2 regions of the Microbulbifer sp. THAF38 genome follow, and region 1 is predicted to be linked to the other one. Evidence: riboswitches for the same ligand, from Rfam matches in the RefSeq annotation. Region 1 holds a riboswitch; the other holds the start of a gene.
The links. A riboswitch is a leader RNA that binds a small molecule or an ion and turns the genes downstream of it on or off. The one in region 1 is predicted to bind thiamine pyrophosphate.
Positions count from the first base shown of each region.

Region 2: it holds a riboswitch for thiamine pyrophosphate, as region 1 does, so the genes downstream of both, thiC (phosphomethylpyrimidine synthase ThiC) here and FIU95_RS11270 (TonB-dependent receptor) in region 1, are expected to answer to the same signal.

Region 1 covers NZ_CP045369.1:2,656,834-2,660,828, reverse strand. Annotated here, with positions in the region: gene FIU95_RS11270 (TonB-dependent receptor) at 1-1,678, opposite strand, end outside; TPP riboswitch at 1,736-1,852, opposite strand; gene FIU95_RS11265 (hypothetical protein) at 1,973-2,440, shown strand; gene FIU95_RS11260 (nucleotidyltransferase domain-containing protein) at 2,491-3,282, shown strand; gene FIU95_RS11255 (hypothetical protein) at 3,645-3,995, shown strand, end outside.
Region 2 covers NZ_CP045369.1:1,382,574-1,386,568, forward strand. Annotated here, with positions in the region: gene FIU95_RS05850 (thioredoxin domain-containing protein) at 1-553, shown strand, start outside; gene FIU95_RS05855 (SGNH/GDSL hydrolase family protein) at 647-1,573, opposite strand; TPP riboswitch at 1,847-1,945, shown strand; gene thiC (phosphomethylpyrimidine synthase ThiC) at 2,031-3,941, shown strand.

The DNA.
Region 1 (3,995 bases):
TTTCTGCCTCAAAGCCGAAAGTTTTACCACCTGCTGCGTTGCCCAGATACTCTCTAAACTTTTTACTCTCAGGGTTGAAAAGTGATTGTTTGGCTTGGACGTCGTTGCGGTCCTGGTAGAAGGCCGCTAGCTGGGCCTGTAGGCGGTTATCTAGCCAATTGCCTTTGGCTCCAAGTTCGTAGTTAAGCAAATGCTCTGTATCGAACTCGAACATCTCACGGTAAGCTTCTACATTATCCGCAAACTCTGCGATGATCGCCCCGTTCACCCCCCCTGCCTTATAGCCACGTGAAACAGTGGCGTACAGTAAAGTGCCTTCGGAATAATGATATTCTAAAGTTATATTTCCACCCCACAAGTCCTCACTGCTATCTGCCTTGGTGGTATAGGAATCAGAATAATCCGCACTACGCCTTTCCAGGCGAAGCCCGCTAATCAGGCTGAGGGTGTCGCTCAGTGTGGTGCTCAGTTGCCCATAAACTGCGCTGTTTTTGGTATCAAATTCACTGCTAAAAAAGCTGTATTCAGTGGTTGTGCCTTCAGTTGCTCCTGAAACCTGTAAGAGGTCTTCTTGTTCATGGCGATGATAAACCCCCAGTACCCAGCTAGTGTGTCCTGCAAAGAGTTTGGAGGTCTCGGTGGAAAGCAGGCGTAAATCCAGGCTGGTATTGTCTTTGTCCCGCTTGTAATTATCGGTTTGACTGTAACCCCAGGGATGAAAATCTATATAACTCCAGTCCTCATCGTATCCGTATTCGGTATCGGAGTTGGCGAGGCTTAGGGTGGATTCAAGAGTGAATTTTTCGTTACCCGACCACTGCCCAGTTAAAGCGCCTGCCCAGCTTTCCTGCTGGTCCCGACCGGGCTTGTCGGAGAGGGTTTCGCGGGTATTGTATAAAGAGAAGGCATCGTAGCCGTTATCGGCATCAAGGTAGAAGAGTGTCAGGCCGAGATGTAAGTCATCAATAGGTGAGTAAGCCAGTTTGCCACGCAGCACGGACTCATCAATATTGTTGGTGTCATCGCGGCCCAGGTACTGGTTTTCCATATAGCCATCGGACTTTCGCTCGCTGGCAGCAATACGGAAGCCAAGCTGCTCGGTCAGGCTGCCGCTGCCAATGGCTGAGAGGCTGCGGCCACCATATTCACTCAGTTCGGCAGAGACCTTGCCTGTAGTTTCTGAAGTGGGTGCCGCGCTGCGCATGTTGACGAGGCCCGCCAGGGCATTAGCACCATACAGGGTGCCTTGAGGGCCTCGGAGGATCTCTACCTGTTCGATATCCAGGGTGCTGGCAGCCAGGCCAAGACCAGTGAAGTCGATCCCATCTATGACCAAACCTACGGAAGGATTTACTGGGTCGATAAACTGGCTGCGCTCACCAATACCGCGAATTTGAATAAAGCGTCCCCGTGAAGCGCCAGTAGAGAAGTTGACATTTGGTGCCATATTCAACAGCTGGTCCAAGTTGCCAGCACCTCGCGCCTCAATACTGCTAGCGTCCATTACACTGACGCTGCCTGGTAGGTCCAGCAGGTTGGTATCGCGCAGTTGAGCCGTCACTACCACCTCTTCAAGCCCCCTGTCCATGGGCTCTGCAGCTAAAGCCAATCCACTAGGCGAGCCCGCAATAAGGCCGATGGATAAAGCAATCGGGTGGATTGTGAACAGTTTCTTCATGGTTCTCTCTCGGATCAACACTAATGAAAGAGACCCGGAGCGCGACGAGGGAAGGGCTTTGGCATGCCTACCTATTCCTACGCCGGTATTAACCGGATCAGGTTCAAGGGTTTGCTGCAAAAGATCTTCTTGATCTCGCAGCATCTCAGGCCTTGGCCACCCCTTAGGTTTTTGCGGGCGCGATGATAGCAGATGTTTCACTCATTATGGGAAGAAGGCACTCTTAACCTTCGAGCTTGGGTTTCTATGGGACGTTTTGGGGATTGGTAGCAGTGTTATAGGGATTGGAGGGGCGTGATAAGCAGTTTTCCTCCTGGTTACTCCCTCTCTTCCAAAGCTCTGGCTAATGTAGAGGGGACGTTTCTGCATAGAAGAATATTAAATATAATTTCAGGCCGAAGGTGCGAGGCTATAGCTGGTTTTAGCTTAGATTTAGAGGTTGGTGTAAAAATGAAAAATTGCCCTGGTTGTAATGAGAAGCCCATAGCTTTGATTGGCTGGTGTAGTGGTTTCAACTCGATACAGTGCATTTGTAAAAGTTGTGGTGCGGTCCTGTCGGCGAATCTTGTGACTTGGGGAGTGCTGATTGCCATTGTTGTCGCGATGTGCGCAGTAGCTTATGTTTCATTGATTCACTTCGATGTGCATTTTAAACAGGATCGCTGGTTGTTAATGGGTTTGATCTCTATTCCAGTTCTTATTGGGTCATTGCTGGGATACTTGGTTGGTGGCTATAAAGTAAAGGGAAGGAGCCTCCAGTGAGCAGTTTAGGTTTTACTTCTCTAAAGTGGCAAATTGGTAGATAGCATTCTATGGAATTGGTGATACAGGATAGATTAAAAACACTTGAGGCTGAGAAGGGCATAGAAACTTTGTATGCCTGTGAATCTGGAAGCCGTGCATGGGGCTTTGAGTCACCAGATAGTGACTGGGATGTGCGTTTTATTTACAAGCGAGATCTTAACCACTATCTGACTCTTGGAAACCCAAGAGATGTTGTGGAGGTGCCCTTTGATAAAGCGCTAGGTGATGAGCTTGATCTGGTCGGTTGGGATATCAGCAAAGCATTGGGTTTGTTGCGGGGAAGTAACCCGACATTGATTGAATGGTTGTTCTCTCCAAAAGTTTATCTCAGTCAGCAAGAGGTTTTGGATGAGCTTCGCAGCCTTGCCAAAAAATGCTGGCAGCCAAGAGCCTTGGCGCACCATTATATAAGTATGGGGTTTAATTGTTACTCCAAATTTGCTCGAAAAAATGATGAGGGTTCCAAAGAAATTCAAGTCAAAAAACTGCTTTATGTAATGCGTTCTATCCTAAATGCACTTTATATAAAAAGATTTATGGCTATTCCCCCGGTCGATTTTATGCAGATGTGCAAAGAGCTGCTGGTGAATGCACAAGAGGAATGGTTGCTGCAGTTGATATCCAGTTTGATTGAGAAGAAGAAAGGGCTGGACGAAGGCAGTCTTGTCGTTCTGGATGCCCGCCTTGATAACTGGATTCAAGAAAATTTGGACCGCGGGGTAGCCAACTCAATTGAGGAGCGACCTAAGCTGGATATAGCGGATTTTGATAGGCTTTTTCATCGGGTGTTAGGCATTTAATATTGGGTGACGTATCTAACGTTAAATATTGATCCATAGTTTGTGCTCGGTGAAAGTGTCTAAAATATTGGACTTTTCGTCGAGCGCTCATTGCCTATCTCTATCCAGAACTTTGCCAAGTCATAGAAAAACCCTTACGAGGCATTTTTTAACTCTTATTATTCATTAGCTGTTCATGCTGCTTTCAATATTCTTTTGAGTGATGTTTGGGGCTAGGGTGCCCCTATTAATCTTAATCACTTCATGGAAGGAAGCATCTAATGACTGAGGAAGAAAAAAGGGAGAGAGCTAGAAGACGCTGGAGGCACCTGCGTTCCACTTTGGCAACGCTAGGGCTTTTAGGCCGCTCAAGAGGGGCAAAAATGGTAGCCACTCCTTATTGGCCGGAAGTGCATCATCCCAACCATCAGGCGACCCATGGCCGCAATGGCAATGTCCGTTATCTCTCTGACCGGGACAGGCTGAAACACCGCGCAACATTTACAGGAAACACGCTGGTTATTCCTCCGCAAAGAAGGTTTGAGCTGGGTATCATGCAAAATACGGCGGGCAATATTATTTATGTTGTGGATTCACAGCGAAATTTCTATGTCGGAAGAAAAAATTTAGGTCATTTTCATCATTCCTCATTTATGGCAGGTGGGCCGGTCTTGGGTGCAGGAACCATTGTGCTGGGCGCCGGTTATCAAATACTCGAGGTCAACAACCACAGT
Region 2 (3,995 bases), 1.3 Mb from region 1:
TTTTAATGTAGGGCAAGAATTGATAGCTGGTGCCTCCTTGCTCCGTCTTCACTCTAGTTATGCAGTTATTGAAAGCAAAGCAGGTCTGGAGAAGTTACCTTTGAAAGGGAAGGGGGGCACTGATGTTTTACAGACGCATTCCTATGAACAGAATGCTGAATTAAAGCGGCGCATTGAGCAGCCTTTGGGGCCCGGGAGCCGCCAGCTGATAGCTTCTTCAGGAGTTCTTACCTTAGGGCAGTCTTGGCTGAGTAAGCAGTTGGAGCAACGGGAAGTTCTGGAAGCCAAATTTATCGAGGCCGAATTGGAGGTTGAGGGACATCACCTGATGCGACTCGAAGGTATCACAAATAATGAGTTCTTCACCGCCCTGGGTTTTCAAGAGAATGATGTCCTAATGAGAGTTAATGATAGCTGGGTACATAGTGGTCAAAATAACCTATGGGATGCTCTTACCAGCGGTCAGATTATCGATGTAGCTTTTATGCGAAAGGGGTTGCCCCAGCGAATACAATATGTTGTTGAAGAGCAGGGCTATTTTGAGAAAGATTGAAGATAGCTTAAGAGAGGTAAAGAAAGGTAAATAGTTATGGGCCCACTGAGGAAGTTTTCAGGAGGGCCCAATGTTCACCGAATGGACAGCTAGTTATTTATCTGGATTGCCCTGCCAAAGTAGATCGGCAACGATGTTTTGGCCCTGAATACTGGGGTGGAAGCAGTCTCCACCACCAATGTCATCTTTGCCAAACTGGAAGGTACCAGCATTTACCTCACCTTCCCCAGTATACTCGGCTATCACTTCAACACCGTTGGTGCCGTTATAGCTCTCCGCTTCCTCAACGAGAATTTCATTGTAGCGACGTTGAGCTGCAGTAATTGCGTTGTAGCGAGTGGCAAAGTCTTCTCCATTTAAACTGCCGCCATTAGTGGCTATTTTGCAAATCCCAAAGGTTGACCAAACATGTTCACAATTTACCCGGGAGTTGCTTGACTGCTTGGCTAAGCCGGCTGCTCGCAGATCCTGCACCCTTGGTACTGAGCCTAAAAGAATGGTAGATCCATTGGGAAGACCATCGACGAGTTTATCTAAGCCTGCTTGAATTGCTGAGCGCCACTCACTTTCTGTGTATAGAGGATCATCACAGTTATTGGGATCGGTACAATCCCGGTTACAAATATCGTTTCCTCCAAGAACAACTTCGACGTGGTCGGCGATATTTGATTGGGATAAAATTCGATCAGCCTGAACAGCAAAGTTCTTCTTTCCTCCACGCATTTCTGCCCCTGATTCAGCAGCTTTTTTATTCGCAGCCATGTTGGGTGAAATGATCTTGTACTTATCGTAAATACTCTCAACGGAGTTTTTATCACCATCAAACCAGGAGTGTTCCGGTTGGTCTCCACCGAGGAGACAAAACAAATCCCAGAAATACTTGTTACGGGTACAGTCTGCTCCGAATGCCATGGTAATACTGTCACCAGCAGCAACGGATTTAGAAGGGGCAGCTAAAGCTGTCGGTATCGACATAACACTTAAAACGAGTGCTGTTATAACTCCATATCTATTCCACATTGTATTTTCTCCCACACCGACTTTCGTCGTAGTTCATTATTGTTTTAAAACTGGATCGGTGAACCTGTGCAGTTTAGGTTGAGGTGGAATGAGTGCCGGTGGGAATGATATCGACCGCTGGGTCAGTTTCAAATAAGTTGAAGCGTGTTGAATTTTTGTCGCCTAGAACATCGAGATTTTTTTGGTCGTAGCACCATGGAGAGGGTTATTTAGAGTCTGTTGAAAGTTGAGATCGACAATCTGTTCATATTCGAGAGCTTCCACTATACTGCGCTCTACTTGTCGGAGTGCCTGTGGGCTGAGATCGCTATTGCGAGATCCGTTGAACCTGATCGGGGTAACCCCCGCGTAGGGAACAAGATCTGAAGTCGCCTGTTTTTTTACAGTTTGGCGGCTTTTCTCTTTGCGTGTGCCCTGGACGCTGCGACCTTTAAATCCTCAAGCTTTAAGGTTACGCATGTCCGAGATCATTGAACAATCCGGCAAAGCCGGAAAATCCACCCGCGCTGCCAGCCGCGATTCTGCTAAAGCATTTCTTGAGAACCTTACGGTTCAATCTTTTCCCAATTCACGAAAGGTGTATTTACCTGGGGAAACGCCGGATATTCAGGTTGGTGCTCGCCAAATCTGCCTGGGGGATAGCGTGGTAGGTGGAGATGCAGATAATCCCCTTCTGGAGCCCAATGAACCGCTCACCGTATACGATACATCTGGGCCCTATTCTGAACCTGGTTTCAAAGTCGATGTACGCCAGGGGCTACCCAAGTTGCGTCAGGGCTGGGTAGAGGCTAGAGGAGATACAGAGCTGCTGGATTCCCGCCAAGCCGCCTACAGCCAGAAACGTATGGCAGACCAAGGTCTGGATCATATCCGCTTTGAGAATCTTCCCAGCCCACGTCGGGCCAAACCGGGAAGTAATGTATCGCAAATGCACTATGCTCGCCGCGGTATCATCACGTCGGAGATGGAATTTGTTGCTGTTCGTGAAAATATGGGGCGCGCCAAACTCGCTTCAGAAATGAGTGAAAGCCAATATCAAAAAGCGCGCGATAGTATTTTTATTCCCGAGCAAATCACTCCCGAATTTGTTCGCAGGGAAGTCGCCGAAGGTCGGGCGATTATTCCCGCGAATATCAATCACCCGGAAGTGGAACCGATGATTATCGGGCGCAACTTCCTATGTAAGGTGAATGCAAATATTGGTAATTCTGCGGTGACTTCTTCTATTGAAGAGGAGGTGGAAAAGCTGGTTTGGTCCACCAAGTGGGGTGCCGATACCGTGATGGATCTCTCCACCGGCGCCAGTATTCACGAAACCCGTGAATGGATTTTACGAAATTCTCCGGTGCCTATTGGTACAGTACCGATTTATCAAGCGCTGGAAAAAGTGAACGGTATCGCCGAAGACCTGAACTGGGATGTCTATCGCGATACTTTGATTGAACAGGCGGAGCAGGGGGTGGATTATTTTACCATCCATGCTGGCGTGCTGTTGCGCTATGTACCGCTTACAGCGAAGCGTATGACCGGTATTGTTTCGCGGGGTGGTTCTATCATGGCCAAATGGTGTCTGGCACACCACAAAGAGAATTTCCTCTATACCCACTTCGAAGAAATCTGTGAAATCATGAAAGCTTACGATGTGAGCTTTAGCCTCGGTGATGGTCTGCGCCCAGGTTCCATCGCCGATGCCAATGATGAGGCACAATTTGGAGAGCTGCATACTCTTGGCGAGCTCACAGAAGTTGCATGGAAGCACGATGTGCAGACCATGATCGAAGGACCGGGGCATGTGGCTATTCACAAAATCAAAGAGAATATGGATGAGCAGCTAAAGCACTGCCACGGCGCGCCTTTTTATACCCTCGGCCCGCTGACTACGGATATTGCCCCCGGTTACGACCACATTACCTCCGGTATAGGCGCAGCATTAATCGGCACTTACGGTTGCGCCATGCTCTGCTATGTGACGCCTAAAGAGCATTTGGGTCTACCCAATAAAGAGGATGTTAAAGAGGGCTTGATGGCCTATAAGATTGCGGCTCATGCCGCAGACTTGGCCAAGGGACATCCACGAGCACAAAAGCGCGACGACGCCCTGTCAAAAGCCCGCTTTGAATTCCGCTGGGAAGATCAGTTTAACCTCGGTTTGGACCCGGAGCGGGCACGAGCCTATCACGATGAAACCCTGCCTAAAGAATCCGGCAAGGTAGCGCACTTCTGTTCTATGTGTGGACCAAAATTCTGCTCCATGAAAATTACTCAGGATGTGCGCGATTACGCGGCCAAACAGGAAGCAGAGCGGGGAATGGAGGAGATGTCGATTAAATTTAAGGATATGGGTAGCGAAATTTATCACAAGGGCTGATGCGATTCTGGGGGAGGGTAGCTCCCCCAATCTTTGTATGAGTGTGGTGGAGTA